Regions from separate parts of the Thioalkalivibrio sulfidiphilus HL-EbGr7 genome, predicted to be linked through region 2. Evidence: riboswitches for the same ligand, from Rfam matches in the RefSeq annotation. Region 2 holds a riboswitch; the other holds the start of a gene.
The links. Region 2 has a riboswitch for cyclic di-GMP ahead of TGR7_RS17595 (hypothetical protein). Riboswitches for the same ligand answer to the same signal wherever they lie in the genome.
Positions count from the first base shown of each region.

Region 1: another riboswitch for cyclic di-GMP. It lies ahead of TGR7_RS15360 (hypothetical protein); the one in region 2 lies ahead of TGR7_RS17595 (hypothetical protein).

Region 1 covers NC_011901.1:3,202,733-3,210,782, reverse strand. The annotation lists gene TGR7_RS15365 (bifunctional acetate--CoA ligase family protein/GNAT family N-acetyltransferase) at 1-1,809, shown strand, start outside; cyclic di-GMP riboswitch class I at 2,022-2,104, shown strand; gene TGR7_RS15360 (hypothetical protein) at 2,106-2,456, shown strand; gene TGR7_RS15355 (YhdH/YhfP family quinone oxidoreductase) at 2,594-3,601, opposite strand; gene TGR7_RS15350 (hypothetical protein) at 3,710-4,246, shown strand; gene TGR7_RS15345 (OmpP1/FadL family transporter) at 4,234-5,562, opposite strand; gene TGR7_RS15340 (acyl-CoA thioesterase) at 5,603-5,983, opposite strand; gene TGR7_RS15335 (AMP-dependent synthetase/ligase) at 5,980-7,797, opposite strand; gene TGR7_RS15330 (ParA family protein) at 7,939-8,050, shown strand, end outside.
Region 2 covers NC_011901.1:1,213,737-1,221,786, forward strand. The annotation lists gene TGR7_RS05645 (DUF4124 domain-containing protein) at 1-233, opposite strand, end outside; gene TGR7_RS05650 (efflux RND transporter periplasmic adaptor subunit) at 473-1,537, shown strand; gene TGR7_RS05655 (efflux RND transporter permease subunit) at 1,645-4,791, shown strand; gene TGR7_RS05660 (hypothetical protein) at 4,932-5,150, shown strand; gene TGR7_RS17595 (hypothetical protein) at 5,205-5,960, opposite strand; cyclic di-GMP riboswitch class I at 5,961-6,044, opposite strand; gene TGR7_RS05670 (hypothetical protein) at 6,454-7,227, opposite strand; cyclic di-GMP riboswitch class I at 7,348-7,431, opposite strand; gene TGR7_RS05675 (hypothetical protein) at 7,974-8,050, shown strand, end outside.

The DNA.
Region 1 (8,050 bases), 1.5 Mb from region 2:
CCACGCGTACGCGGCAATCGCCTGGCCATCATCACCAACGCCGGCGGCCCCGGGGTGATGGCCACCGACCGGGCGGTGGAACTGGACGTGGCCATGGCGCCCCTGGCCCCGTCCACCCTCAAGCACCTGGACGCCACCCTCCCGGCCCAGTGGTCCCACGGCAACCCCCTGGACCTGCTGGGCGATGCGGACGCCGGCCGCTACCGCGCGGCGCTGGGTGCGTGCCTGGAGGACCCGCACGTGGACGGGATCCTCACCATGCTTACCCCCCAGGCCATGACCGATCCGGACGGGGTGGCGGAGGAACTCATCGGCGCGGTGCAGGCACAGGACAAAAGCGGCCCGGGCAAGCCGGTGCTGGCCTGCTGGATGGGCGGCAAGCAGGTGAGCGCCGCGCGCAAGCGCTTCAGCGAGGCGGGCCTGCCCCACTTCCCCACCCCGGAGGCCTCGGTGGAGGCCTTCGCCTACCTCACCGCGTATGAGCGCAACCAGCGCCTGCTGTTGCAGGTGCCCGGCCCCCTGAGCGACCGCAGCCCCGCCGACGTGGAGGGCGCGCGACTGATCATCGAGGGCGTGCTGGCCGAGGGACGCAAGGTGCTGGGCAGCCTGGAGGCCAAGGCGGTGCTGTCCGCCTTCCGCATCCCCGTGACCCAGACCCTGCTGGCACGCACTCCCGCCGAGGCCCTGGTGGCGGCCAGCACCCTGGGCTACCCGCTGGCCATGAAGATCGCCTCGCCGGACATCACCCACAAGTCGGACGTGGGCGGCGTGCGTCTGAACATCACCGGCGCGGAGGCGGTGCGCAGGCACTTCCAGGAGATGCTCCAGGCGGCCCGGGAGGCCCAGCCCGACGCGCTGATCGAGGGCGTGACCCTGGAGCGTATGTACCGCAGCCACTATGGACGGGAGCTGATGGTGGGTGTGCTGCGCGACCCGGTGTTCGGCCCGGTGATCAGCTTCGGCTCCGGCGGCACCTCGATGGAGGTGATGCAGGACCGGGCCGTGGCCCTGCCGCCGCTCAACGAGACCATCATCCGCAACATGATCAGCCGCACTCGGGTGGCGCGGCTGCTGGCGCGCTTCCGCCACATGCCCGCGGTGGACGCCGCCGCCCTGGAGCGGGTCCTGCTGCGCATCTCCGAGATGGTGTGCGAACTGCCCCAGGTGGTGGAAATGGACATCAACCCCTTGATCGTGGACGAGCACGGGCTGGCGGCGGTCGATGCGCGGATCGGCGTGGCCTTTCCGCCCGCCGAGGCGGACCCCTACGCCCACATGGCCATCCACCCCTATCCGTCCAGCCTGGTGAGCCACTGGCAACTGCCCGACGGCACCCCCATCACCATCCGCCCGATCCGCCCCGAGGATGCCCAGATCGAGCAGGCCTTCGTGCGCGGGCTCTCGGACGAATCCCGCTATTTCCGCTTCATGCAGGCCCTGCATGAACTCACCCCCCAGATGCTGGTGCGCTTCACCCAGATCGACTACGACCGGGAGATGGCTTTCATCGCCACCCTGGACCAGGACGGTGCCGAACTGCAGGTGGCGGTGGGCCGCTATACCGCCAATCCGGACCAGCGCAGCTGCGAGTTCGCCCTGGTGGTGGCGGATGACTGGCAGGGCAAGGGCATCGGCACCCACCTGATGCAAAGCCTGATGCAGGTGGCGCGGTCCCGGAACCTGACCCTGATGGAAGGGGAGGTGCTGTCCAGCAACAGCAACATGCTGGCCCTGGTGAAGCGCCTGGGCTTCTCGACGAGGGTCCGGCCCGGGGACGAAGGCGTGGTCTGGGTCGGCAAACAGCTGTGACCACGGCGCCGCCGGGATTAGCGCAAACCCGGTGGCATTTATCCCCCCGCTTTCAACCAGGTACCTGACCTTGCTGACACGTCGCTCGAGATGGGGCGATGACAAACGGCCTCTTTGCACCGACGAAAGGGCCCGCAGGATGTGATGAAACCCTCAAACCCGCACCCGCTCCTTGACCAGAATCACAGTCGTGGCCAGATGCGATCTGGATCACAGGACAAAGGCAAACCCGTCGAAAGGCGGGGACGCAAAGCCACCGGTCTCACGGAACATCCAAGACAGCGGGGTTGCCCACCATGGCACACCAGACAACACATTGCGCAGCCTCATGCGCCAGGCCGGTTCAAAGCCGGCAGATCCTCCGGGTCGCCGCATCGGCGGCCATCCTCGCGACTCTGATCTCCCTGCCGTTCTCCAGCCACGGAGACGAGGACGCCTACGGGCCCCTGACCCAAACCACCGCGGCCCTGAATCAGGACTTCGCCCGCGAACAGGCCTTCGGCCAGCAAATCCTCAGAAGTTCCTACTCCCAGCCCGCCTACTACACGCGGGAACTGCGCATCAGCGCCCAGGAGCCGCGCAACCGGGCCATGGTCTACCCGGCCGGCGATGGCGGGGTGATGGTGGAGATGAACTTCCGATACTGAGCATGACGACCGACCTCCACCCAGGGGTTTTTTGAAGCGGCCTGAAAGGGCCGCTTTTTTAGTGGTCAGTCTCAAGTAGCAAGTGGCAAGGAAAACGGCTTTTGAAGTCCCTTGCCACTTGCCACTTGCCACTGTAATCAGCCACTGGCTGTGATCTCGACCAGCGTTCGCCCGTATGTCCGACCGCCCAGCATCTGCTCACTCACCTCCACCAGTTCCGCCAGGCCCACGGTGCGCGTGTGCAGGGCCGCCAGATCCGACGGGCGCAGGTCGCTGGCGAGACGCTGCCAGAGGTGCAGGCGCTGGTCCCGGGGGCAGTTCGCGGAGGTCACGCCCAGCAGGCTCACGCCCCGCAGGATGAAGGGCATCACGGTGGTGTGCAGGTCGGCGCCGCCGGCCAGGCCGATGGAGACGATGTTCCCCCAGGGACGTACGCCCCGCGTGAGTGTTCCCAGCAACTCGCCCCCCACGGTGTCCACCACCCCGCCCCACTGGGCCTTCTCCAGGGGTCGCCTGCCGGGCCTGAAGGCGGCGCGGTCCAGCACACGGCTCGCCCCCAGGCCCATCAGCCAGTCCGTCAGTTCCGGCTTGCCGGTGAGCGCCACCACCTCGAAGCCCCGGGCCGCCAGCAGGGACACCGCCAGCGCGCCGACCCCGCCGCTGGCCCCGGTGACCAGCATGGGACCCGCCTCAACCGACTGGCGGTTGTCCTCAAGCCGGCTGAGCGCCAGGGCGGCGGTGAGCCCCGCCGTGCCCAGCAGCATGGCCTCGCGGGTGTCCAGTCCCTCGGGAATCGGGATGATCCAGTCCGCCGGCACGCGCAGGCGAGCGGCGTAGCCGCCGTGGTGCAGTTCCCCCAGCCCACAGCCGGTCACCAGCACCGGCGTACCGACGGGCAGACCCGTCTGGCCTGATTCCACCACGCGCCCGGCGGCATCGATGCCGCCCACCAGGGGTGAGTGACGCAGGATGCGTGCGCCCCCGGTGATGGCCAGGGCGTCCTTGTAGTTGAGGCTGGAATACTCGACGGCGATCTCCACCTCCCCGTCCATGAGTTCCGCCCGGGACAAGCGGCACAACTCGACCCGTCCCGGGGCGAGGCGGTCTTCATGGATCATCAGGGCGGGAAAGGTTTCGCTGCTCATGTCGCCATCGGCTTGAATCGGTGCACCCCAGTTGGCACATTGAGAATCAGGGCCATCAGATGACCGGCCAAACCTTTAAAGTTTAGACAAGATCCATCATTACGCCCGATGACCGATTCAAAGCACAGCGACCTGCTCGCCGGCCCACGAGTGGCCCGCTGGACCTGCCCCTCCTGCGGCGACGCGGTACCCCGGCTGCTGCCCAACGGCGCACGCAATGCCCAGTCCGTGGCCGAGCTGGAACTGTTTCTTGAAGATGCGGATATAGAGTCCGAGGTAAACCGGGAGCCGGGCACGGCGGCTGACGAGATATGCCTGGCCTGCGCCGACGCGGTACGTGAACTGGTGGGGACACTGATCCGCCCGCCCGGGGAGGACGGCGATGCGCGCAACAGCCCGGGCCTCAACGACACGGGCATCGTGGGCGCCGCACTGCCGCGCGGCGATGGCACCCACGTGCTGATCTTCCACGTCATCGATGGCGTGCTGCGCCTGACCGAGACCGAGCGGCTCACCCGCTTCGATCCCATGCGCCTGACCTATCCCGGAAGCCGGGGCGCCATGGCGCCCCGGATCTGGGAACTGTATGCAAGACACCTGGCCCAGTTGCAGGCCAGGTATGGTGAGGAGCCTCAGAACCGGTAGCGCAGGGCCGCGGCAAGGATGTGGACGTGGCCTTCGGTGGTGCCTCTCAACTGGACAGACGAGGCAAAAGGCAAACCATCGTAGAACTCACGATCCAGATTCAGCGACTCCTTGGCCACATCAATGTAGGTGTAGGCAAGGTCGAAGCCGAGACGGCTATCCCGTTCATAGCTGGCACCCGCAGAGAACCAGGTGCGATCGCCATCGGGCGTGCGGGTGGTTCGGAACCCATCCTGCGTTGGTGTCGTGTCGTACTGGATGCCTCCGCGCAGCGTCCAGCGATCATCCAGCTGGTATTCAGCCCCCAGGGCCAGTGCCCAGCTGTTCTTGTAGTTCTGTCGGACCGGATCCGGATGATCACCCGATGCCAGCTTCACGGCGATCTCATCGAAGTTGGACCAGTTGAACCAGGTGTACTGGGCCAGACCGGTCCAGCGATCCGTGAATCTGTGCGACAAGCCCACTGACACCATGTCGGGCAACTTGAGGTCTGCCTCGCCACCCTGCGATACCGACGTGCCACCGAGGCCGAAAGGCAGACGGGTTGTCGCAGTACCCTCGAGGGTGTGAGTGATTCCCTGGCGATAATGGACGCCTATCCGGGTGTCGTCACTCAGGTCCACGAGAAGCCCGATATTGAAACCGTAATCCCAACTGTCACCGCTCAGTGCGAACTCACCATCGGTATCCACGGAAGGCCCCCCGACGCGCGTCGGATCAGGAAGCGCGTTTTTCAGGGTCGCATCGGCATACTGGATATTGATGCCGCCGCCGATGGAAACCCGGTCGTTCAACTGGTATGCGATGCTCGGTGCGATGTCGATGACCTTGAGTGAGGTCTCGGTGGAGTCATAGCGGGCAAAGAAATTCCGGTCGTACTCATTCGCCAGCCCGAAAGGCGCCGTGATCCCCAGGCCGAACCAGGTCTGCTCGTTCAGCGGGCGCGCGTAAAACAGGTTGGGAACGGGGCTCGGCTCGTAGGGGTTGCCCCCGCTTCCGCCTTCATAGGGCAGCGGATTTCCACCTGTACCCGGGGTGATCGCCCTGGAATCGCTATTGGTCACCGTCGACTTCGGCACCAGCAGATGCACCGCCGCCTGAAACTCGGGCGCCTTGAGCCTGGTCATGCCCGCCGGATTGAAATAGATGGTACTGGCATCCGAGGCGATGGCCGCCTCACCGGCGAAGGCGCGGCCCAGACCGCTGACGCTCTGCTCCTGGATGTAGAAGCCGGCGGCCAGCAGGGCGCCGGGGGCGGCGCCCAGGGCCAGACCCACGGCCCAGGCCAGGGTGGTCTTGTTCAGGCGATGCTGCATGGATTTCTCTCCCGCTGTGTCGTTGGTTTTATTGTCGTCGTCATGCACCCGGCAGGGGCCGGGGCTTGCCATCGGCATCCACTGCCACGTAGACCAGCCGCCCATCGGCGACGGTCAGGATCTCGGGTTCATAGGGGTTGCGCTCCACGCACACCTCCACGGCTACGGTCATGGAACTGCGGCCCTCCGTGAGCACTTCGGCGTACAGGCTCACCATGTCGCCCCGCTGCACGGGCCTTCTGAAATGCATGGCTTCCACGGCGGCGGTGACCACCCGCCCCCGGGCACGGCGCACCGCCGGGATGCTGCCGGCGATGTCCATCTGGGCCATGATCCAGCCGCCGAAGATGTCACCTCCCGCGTTGGTGGGCGCGGCGGCCGCGGGCAGGCGCAGGCAGGGCTCCCGGGGCGTGTCGCTCACTCGGTGTAGCCTTCGTAGAGGGCCTCGACCTGGTCCTTGTAGCGCTCGAGGATGCGTGCGCGCTTCATCTTGAGGGTGGGCGTGAGCAGGCCGTCGTCCACCGTCCAGGGCTCCAGGGTGACGATCAGCTTGCGCACCTGGGCGTAGCCGGGAAATTCATGGAGCTGCCTGGCGATGCGGGTACGCAGGGTCTTCTCCAGGAAGCGGCCGTTTAGATCCGCCTCGCTCTCGGGATCCAGGTCCAGTTCCTTTGCCAGGGCGGCCCATTCCTCGGGATTGAGCACCACGATGGCGGCGAGCGCGGGCCGGCCCTCGCCGATGACCATGACCTGGTCGAACAGCGGGTCCAGGGCGATGGCCATCTCCATGTCGGCGGGCGGCACCTTCTCACCATTGCCCAGCACGATGATCTCCTTGATGCGCCCGGTGATGTAGAGGTGCCCGGTCTCGTCCATGCGCGCCTTGTCGCCGCTGTGCAGCCAGCCCTCGCTGTCGATGGTCGCGCGGGTGGCCTCCTCGTTGTTCCAGTAGCCGAGCATCACGGAAGGACTGCGGGTCAGCAGCTCGTCCTTGTCACCGATCTTCACCTCCACACCGGGCAGGGGTTTGCCGATGCTCGCCGGGACGTTGTCGTCGGGACGATTTACGCTCACCACCGGGCTCGACTCGGTCATGCCGTAACCGTGGAACACGGGCAGACCCAGGCCGATGAAGAATCGCGCAATGGGCGGCGGCAGGGGGGCACCGCCGCACACGGCGTAGCGCAGGCGCCCGCCCAGACGCGCCAGCACCTTGCTGGCCACCAGCTTCTCCAGCAGCGGCCAGAGCAGCAGCTTGGGATGCCAGCCGGCGCGGCCCTGGCTGTGCTCGAAGCGACGCCAGCCCACATCCACGGTGGTCATGAACAGCTTGCGGGCCAAGAGAGACTTCTCCTTCAGCCCGGCATTGATACGTCCGTAGACCCGCTCGTAGATGCGCGGCACGGAGATCAGCACCGTGGGCCGCACGGTGGCCAGATCATCGGCCAGTGTCTGGATGGAACGGGCGTAGGCCACGGCGGCGCCCACCATCATGGGCATGTAGTAGCCCGCGGTGCGCTCCAGGGTGTGGGACAGGGGCAGGAAGGACAGGAACAGGTCCTGTTCGTTGAGATCCGCGCAGCGGCTGGAGGCATGGGCGTTGAACAGGATGTTGCGGTGACTGAGCATCACGCCCTTGGGCTTGCCGGTGGTGCCCGAGGTATAGACGATGGTAGCCAGCTCGTCGGGCTCCAGGGCATGGGCCTGCAGCTCGCCCTTGAGGCCGAACAGCCAGTCGGACAGGGAATCCAGGCGCGGGTCGTCGGGCTTGTCATCCGGCTCGATGGTGTTCACGGAGATGATGCGCCTGAGACCTTCGAGGCGGTCGCGCACCTCCAGGATCTTCTTCCACTGCAGGCGGCCCTCTACCACCATCAGCTTCACATCGGCCTCGCGCACGATGTAGGCGATGTTCTCGGGGCGGTCGTCGGTGTACAGGGGCACGGTGATCAGGCCCAGCCCCAGACAGGCCTGGTCGAACACCACCCATTCCCGGCAGTTGCGCAGCATGATCGCCACCCGGTCGCCGGGCTTGAGGCCCTCCTTGAGCATGGCCTGCTGCCATCGGCCCACCTCGGTGGCCACCTCGCTCCAGGTGCTCTCCACCCAGGCGTTCTTGCCGATGTCAAACTGGCGATAGGCCAACGCGTTGGGGGAACGGCGGACCCGTTCAATGAAAAGGCCGGACAGTGAACCGGCCTCCAACGGGGTGATCACGTGGGCAGGATCACTCATGACGCCTCCTTATGCCTGATGGTCTGCGGTATTTATTGGTTGTCTGCGCAGGAGCGCACCGCTGGCCCCTGCGTTGCATCCGCCGCGGCGCCCGTTCAGTATCGTTGCACGGGCGAACAACGGATCGGTTTCCAATCTTCCATGAAGTCAGTGGCGCTATACAACCTCAAAGGCGGCGTGGGCAAGACCGCCGCGGCCGTCAACCGGGCCTACCTGGCCACGGAATACGGCCACCGGGTGCTGCTCTGGGACC
Region 2 (8,050 bases):
TCGTCGCTGCCCTGCAGGGCGCGATCCAGGCGTTCCTGGGCGGCACGGTCGGGGGGCGGGCTGGCCCGGCGCACCGGCTCGGCCTGGACGTTGGCGGGCGGGGTCTGGCCGTAGTGCACGCCCCCCTGTTCATCCACCCAGCGGTACATGCCCTGGGCATGGATGAGCGCCGGCATCAGCAGCATCAGCGTCAGAGACAGGAGTGCAAGGCGCATGGCGGGGCGGAAGATCATGGGGGACGGACTCCTTCTCGGCTAACTGGCTCAAGCTTATCAGATTTTCGCGGCCGACCGCTGCGGGCGGACCACCCTGCATTTTGTATACTCGGATGGGTCCCGGCGTCCATGAACCCGGTCCGGTTTCCTGCCAGGCGGTTGTTTGCAGGGTATGAAGACTATATATTAGAAAAATCTAATATTCAGGGTGCCGGTCTTCGGGCCGGTCGATCCGCAGCTACAGGAGTGAGAGGCCAATGAGCAAGCAGGGAAACCGGACCGTGTTCAGCACGGGCCTGATGGTGGTGGCAGGCTGGGGGCTGGGCGTCCTCGTCCAGGCGAGTGCGTCAGTGCCGTTCGAGACCCTCCGGGTGGAACAGCAGCTCACCGTGCAGGAGAAGGTGGTGGACGGGCGCATCGAGGCGGTGCAGCAGGCCACCATCACGGCCCAGACCTCCGGGCGCATCGTGGAGCTGCTCTACGACGTGGACGACTTCGTGGAGGCGGGTGCCGTCATCGCCCGTCTGCGTGACACCGAGCAGCGGGCGCGCCTGAACCAGGCCACGGCCTCCCTGCGCGAGGCCCAGGCCCGTTTCAACGAGGCGGAGACCGAGTTCGAGCGCATCCGGGGGATCTTCGAACGCCAGCTGGTGGCCCGCGCCGAGATGGACCGGGCCACCGCGTCCCTGGAGGCCGCCCGGGCCAGGCTGGAGGCGGCCCGGGCCGCCGTGGCGGAGGCCGAGGAGCAGGTGGAGTACACCCGCATCCGCGCCCCCTATGCGGGCATCGTCACTGAACGTTTCGTGGAGGTGGGCGAGAGCGTGAGTCCAGGCCAGCCGCTGATCGCCGGGATCTCGCTGGAATTCCTGCGGGTCACCGCCGAGGTGCCCCAGCGTCACATACAGACCGTGCGCGAGCTGGGCCGCGCCCGGGTGCTCCATGACGGAACCGCCGCCGTGGAGGCCGAGCAGCTGACCTTCTTCCCCTATGCCGATCCGGCCACCAACACCTTCCGGGTGCGGGTGCAGTTGCCGCCCGGCATCGAGGGCCTTTTCCCGGGCATGTTCGTCAAGGTGGCCTTCGCCGTGGGCGAGCGCGAGCGTCTGATGATCCCGGCCAGCGCGGTGGTCTACCGGGGCGAGATGGTGGGTGTCTACGTGGTGGACGAGGCCGGGCGCGTGAGCCTGCGCCAGGTGCGCGTGGGACGGGTGGACAATGACCAGATCGAGGTGCTGGCGGGACTGGAGCCCGGTGAACAGCTGGCCCTGGATCCGGTGCATGCGACCCTGCATCTGAAGCGCCAGCAGGAGGCGGCCCGATGAGCGACGAGAACATGGGCGTCTCGGGCCGCATCGCGAAAAAATTCCTCACCTCCGAGATCACGCCGCTGCTGGCCCTGGTGGGCCTGCTTCTGGGGATGTTCGCCATCATGGTGACGCCCCGTGAGGAAGAGCCCCAGATCAACGTCACCTTCGCCAACGTGTTCATTCCCTTCCCCGGCGCCACCGCCCGGGAAGTGGCGCAGCTGGTCAGCTCGCCCGCCGAGCAGGTGCTCTCGGAGATCGAGGGCCTGGAGCATATCTACTCGGTGTCCCGACCGGGCATGTCCGTGCTCACGGTGCAGTTCAAGGTGGGCGAGGACCGCACCGCGGCCATCGTGCGCCTCTACAACCAGATCTTCTCCAACCAGGACTGGCTGCCCCAGGGCCTGGGCGTGGGCCAGCCCATCATCAAGCCCATGGGCATCGACGACGTGCCCATCGTGGCGGTGACCCTGTGGACCGAGGACCAGGACCGCGGCGGTCATGAACTGCTGCGGGTGGCCCATGCCATCGAGGCGGAGCTCAAGCGCGTGCCCGGCACCCGGGACATCTACGCCATCGGCGGCCCCGACCACGTGGTGCACGTGGTGCTGGACCCCCAGCGTATCTCCGGCTACGGCATCGGTCTCGACGAGCTGCGCATGGCGCTGCAGGCCAGCAACTTCTCCCGGGATGCCGGTGCCCTGGTGCGCGACAACCTGGAGATCCCGGTGCAGGCGGGCACCTTCCTCACCAGCGCGGACGAGATCGCCGGCCTGGTGGTGGGCGTGCGTGACGGCCGGCCCGTGTACCTCTCCGACGTGGCCGACATCCGCCATGGTCCGGCGCCGCCGGATAACTACGTGCGCTTCGGCGCCGGCGCGGCCGGCGACGGTGTGCCGGGTCTGACCCACCCGGCGGTCACCCTGGCCATCGCCAAGAAGCCCGGCACCAACGCCGTGGACATCGCCGACAAGCTGATGGAGCGGCTGGAACAGCTGCGCGGCACCTACATCCCCGAGGGCGTGCACACCACCATCACCCGCAACTACGGCCAGACCGCCGACGACAAGGCCAAGACCCTGATCCAGAAGCTCATCTTCGCCACCGCCTCGGTGGTGATCCTGGTGTGGCTGGCACTGGGCTGGCGCGAGGCGATCATCGTCGGCGCCGCGGTGGTGATCACGCTGGCCATCACCCTGTTCGCCTCCTGGGCCTACGGCTTCACCCTCAACCGGGTGTCCCTGTTCGCGCTGATCTTCTCCATCGGCATCCTGGTGGACGATGCCATCGTGGTGGTGGAGAACATTCACCGGCACATGCAGATGGGCAAGAAGAAGCTGCTGGAGGCCATCCCCCTGGCGGTGGACGAGGTGGGCGGTCCCACCATCCTGGCCACCTTCACGGTGATCGCGGCCCTGCTGCCCATGGCTTTCGTGACCGGCCTCATGGGGCCCTACATGAGCCCCATCCCCATCAACGCCAGCATGGGTATGCTCATCTCCCTGGCCGTGGCGTACGTGGTCACCCCGTGGATGACCTACAAGTTCCTGCGCCGCCAGGCCGAGGCCCATGGACCGGCCAGCGGCGGGCAGGGCCACGGGGAAGAGGGCAGCGGCTGGCTGATGCGCCTCTCGGAGCGCAGCATGGGTCCGTTCGTGCGCGGCGAGAAGGCACGCACGCGCCGCTGGGGCCTGTACGGGGCCATGGTCGTGCTGATCCTGGCCTCCGTGTCGCTGGCCTACTTCCAGGCGGTGGTGCTCAAGATGCTGCCCTTCGACGACAAGTCCGAGTTCCAGGTGGTGCTGGACATGCCCGAGGGGACGAGTCTTGAGCAGACCAACCGTGCGCTGCACGAGATGGGCGCGTTTCTCGCCACCGTGCCCGAGGTGACCGACTACCAGATCTACGCCGGCACCGCCTCGCCCATCAACTTCAACGGCCTGGTGCGCCAGTACTACCTGCGCGAGGGTGCCCACATGGGTGACATCCAGGTGAACCTGGTGGATGCCAAGCAGCGGGACCGCAAGAGCCATGACGTGGCCCTGTCCGTGCGCGACCCGCTGCGCGAGATCGCAGCCCGCTACAACGCCTCGGTGAAGGTGGTGGAGGTGCCCCCGGGTCCGCCCGTGCTCTCGCCCATCGTGGCCGAGATCTACGGCCTGGACTACGACGGCCAGATCGAGGTCGCCAGGCGCATCCGTGAGGTGTTCGAGTCCACCGAGGGTATCGTCGATGTGGATGACAGTGTCGAGTATCCCGGTCCGCGACTGATCCTGGAGGTGGACCGCCAGAAGGCGGCGCTGCTGGGTGTCTCCCAGCAGTCCGTGGTCAGCGCCGTGGACACGGTGCTGGGCGGTGAGGACGTGAGTTATCTCTACGGCGTGAACGTGAAATACGCCGTGCCCGTGCGTCTGGAATTCGACGTGGCGGACAAGGCGCACATCGAGTCGGTGCTCTCGCTCAAGGTGCGTTCCCAGTCCGGCGCCCTGGTGCCCATCTCGGAACTGGTGAACGTGGTCGAGACCACCCGTGAGCATTCCATTCACCACAAGGACCTGCTGCCGGTGGTCTACGTCATGGGCGACATGGCCGGCGAGCTGGACAGTCCGCTGTACGGCATGTTCGACATGTTCTTCCAGATCCGGGAGATGCCCCTGGCCTTCGGTCAGACCATCGAGCAGTTCTTCATCTCCCAGCCGGACGATCCCTACTTCTACAGCCTCAAGTGGGACGGCGAGTGGCAGGTGACCTACGAGACCTTCCGGGACATGGGCATCGCCTACTCCGTGGGCCTGGTGCTCATCTACCTGCTGGTGGTGGCCCAGTTCCGTTCCTACATGGTGCCGCTCATCATCATGGCGCCCATCCCGCTGACGGTGATCGGCGTGATGCCGGGACATGCGCTCATGGATGCCCTGTTCATGGACGCCAAGTTCACGGCCACCTCCATGATCGGCATGATCGCGCTGGCGGGCATCATCGTGCGCAACTCCATCCTGCTGGTGGATTTCATCAACGACGAGCTTCGTCGCGGTGCGGCCTGCGAGGATGCGGTGATCCGTGCCGCCGCCGTACGCGCCAAGCCCATCGTGCTGACGGGACTGGCCGCCATGGTGGGTGCGGGTTTCATCATCGACGATCCGATCTTCAGCGGTCTGGCCATCTCGCTGATCTTCGGCATCCTGGTGTCCACGGTGCTGACCCTGGTGGTGATCCCGGTGCTCTACTACAGCTACATCCGCAACCGTCAGCATCTGGTGCGTGAGGCGTAATCGTCAGACGTGATGCGTGAGGTGTGAGGCGGGCATGGCCGGCCCGCCCACTGTCAGCGAATGCGATGTCGGAACCTGCGAGCCGCGCGACCCCGCGAGCTTCCAGGGCCAGCAGTCATCAATCAACAGCGAGAATCGTCATGAAAGTGGAAATGGGTGAAGAGGGACTGAATATCCTGGACATGTCCCGGGACCAGGCGGGGCTGCTGGTGGAGGCGCTCAAGGCATCGCCGAAGCAGGGCTTCATGGAGGATGAGGAACTACGTCGCCTGTTCAAGCTGCTGGCGGTGGTGCAGTCGGATCTCTGGGATGACATGACCAGCGGCAAGTTCGACTTCTCGGCCTACAAGCGTCAGTAAGGCGATGAGGTGTGGGGATCGACCCCACACCTCACAACCACTCCCCCAGCCAACTCACGGAATGACCAGCTGCGTCTCGCAGGTTTCCACGCTGCCGCAGTTGTTGCTGCCCGTGCCGGTGCAGGTCAGGCCCTGTGAAGGCACGTTCACTGACACCGAGTGGCTGTAGCTGCCCGAGGCGGTACCCAGTTTGATCCGGTAGCTGTCCACGAAGGTGCAGGCGCCATCCAGGGTCATGTTCGGTGCGGTCCAGGCCAGCGTCACCACCGACCCGGAGGCCAGATCCCCTGATGCCTCGTTGGAATCCGGGCTCTCCTGTCCCAGGTCATCGATGGCCTGCACGGCCACATACCAGGTGTTCAACTGCACGACGGGTTCCGGTTCCGGTTCAGGGGCCGGCGCGGGCGCAGGTTCGGGCTCAGGCTCGGGCTCAGGTGAAGGCGCGGGTTCCGGATCGGGGATCGGATCCGGTTCGGTGATCGGCTCCGGCACGGGATCAGGTTGTGGCTCCGGCTCCGGCTGGGACGGGGGTGGCGTCGGAGTCATGCCGGGGCTGGATTGCGACGGTGCCTCTTCCGTCTGCGGGTCGCTGTTGCTGACCTGATTAGCGACGTCTTCCTCGACACAGCCCGACAGCAGGGCAATGCCCAGAAAGCCGGTGGCCAGTGCGCGCAGAAGCGTCGTGGAGATCGTTCCGGACGGATGGGACGCAATGCCATGGCAGTAGCACGCGGCAATGGGCGTGTCATTCGATCGCGCGTTGAAACATGCGGCGGCATCACGGCCACCCGAAAACATCGTCTTCGTCATTTCGGTAACTCCGCTGTCATGGCCGAAGCCGTAGACCGGTGGTTTTGCGTCCCCGCCTTTCGGTCGGGTATGCCCTTTCGATGAGCTTTTTTTCTTAACGCGTGTTGGGCCTGTCCTTGTGTCGTTCCGCCATCCCGCGAGGGAAGGGCGTGAATGGATGTCATCCGATTCCCTGATGACCCGTGGCGTGAAGTATGTGGAGTGCGCTGGTCGAGAGCCGTGATGCCCTTCACGGGGCGCGTGCCGTGAATCCGGCTTTGCACGCCATTCATCGACCAATTTCGTGAACGGTGACGGGGCTCACACGTGAACCCGGGATGTGCGTGTCTCAAGCCATACGCACGGACTGTGACGTGCGTTCGATGTTTGTGCGAAGACGCGGGTGTGCTCGGCGCCGGAGGTGCATCTGGCGCGGATCCTTCGGGTCGATGTTCATAAAAAAGCGCCGGGTCCCAGGGATGGAACCCGGCGCTTTGGTTCGATGCCGATGGCCTCAGATGGCGGGCACCTGCATCTGTAGTTCGCAGGTGTAGGTGCTGCCGCAGGCATTGCTGCCCGTGGCACGGCAGTACAGACCCAGCGCATTGCTCTGCACGTTCAGGGAATAGCTGTAGTCGCCTGGCGCCGTGCCGAGTTTCACCAGGTAGCTGTCGACGGTGGTGCACGCGCCATCCAGGGTCATGTTCGGTGCCTCCCAGCTCAGGGTGACATGTTCACCCGAGGCGAGATCGCCCGAGGCCTCATTGGAATCAGGGCTTTCCTGTCCCTGCCCATCGATGGCCTGCACAACCACGTACCAGGTGTTGAGTTCGACCACGGGTTCGGGCTCGGGCTGAGGTTCCGGTTCGGGCTCGGGCTGAGGTTCCGGTTCGGGCTCGGGCTGGGGTTCCGGTTCGGGCTCGGGCTGAGGTTCCGGTTCGGGCTCGGGCTGGGGTTCCGGCTCTGGCTCGGGCTGGGGTTCCGGTTCGGGCTCGGGTTGAGGCTCCGGTTCGGGCTCGGGCTCCGGGTCGTTGCTGACCTTGTTGTTGCCGCGTCCGTTGTTGGTTTTACCGCCGTCGTCGCTGTCCTTGACCCTGCCATTGCCGTTGCCACGGCCGGGGCTGGTGCTGGTCTCCAGGCTCTGCTCATCAGTGGCAGTCTGGGCCTGGCCGTGCCCTGGCATTGCAAGGGTCACGGTGAGCAGCAGTGCGAGACTGGCGTGCAGCGCCACGGCAAGAGGCTTGCCCCTGGATGCGGCCGGTGCGTCGGCCGGACTGGCGGGATGCACAGCATCTCGCGGATGCGTGGGGTATTGCCCGGAGACGTCGTGGCAAGCCAGGACCGAGCGCGGGGCGTGTTCTGAGAAGCGCGCGCCCACAGGGCCACGCTTGGCATGGTATGTCGTCATTTCGGTAACTCCGCTGTCGTGGCGTTTGCCGTAGACCGGTGGTTTTGCGTCCCCGCCTTTCGGTCGGGTATGCCCTTGTCGTTTAACGATCGGGACTTTCTGCCGATGGCACTCCTGTATCCGTTGGCCTAGCCCGCAAATCTCACCACCGTTCGTAGCGAGGGCGTCGAGATGCCGCTGTGACGGGGCGCGCGGAGCGGAAGACGGCGCCGGCGTAGCCGAGACTACGTCAAGCCGGCTGGAGTGAGCACGCCCCGTCACAGCGAGCAGATCGGCGGCCGCAGTAGAAGGGTGGTGAGATATGCGGGCTAGTCGGTCGCATTATGCCGGGAGGGTCCCCGGACTCGCCGTGACGGGCCTCACGGCAGACGGGCAGGCCGTCTGCCGATCGCTACCGGATATCGAGAGTGGACGTCGATTCAGCCACAGACCGGCTGAGTGGCCGCTGCTGGGTGCGGCAGGCGAGGTGGCAAATCCGGGGTTGTCCATGGATTCGGAAGGGATGCTGCGCTGCACAAGTAGCAGTGAATATTCCATGACACGCCAGCTTTTTTGATCGTGGTCAAGGAAGCTTCATGGGCAGCGTCCATACTTGAGCAAACGACAAGGATGAGGAGACGCCCACGATGCGCCTGAACCAGAACCCCAGCGCCGAGACACCCGCCGTCGAGACGCACAATATTCGCTTTCTCAATCCCTACCT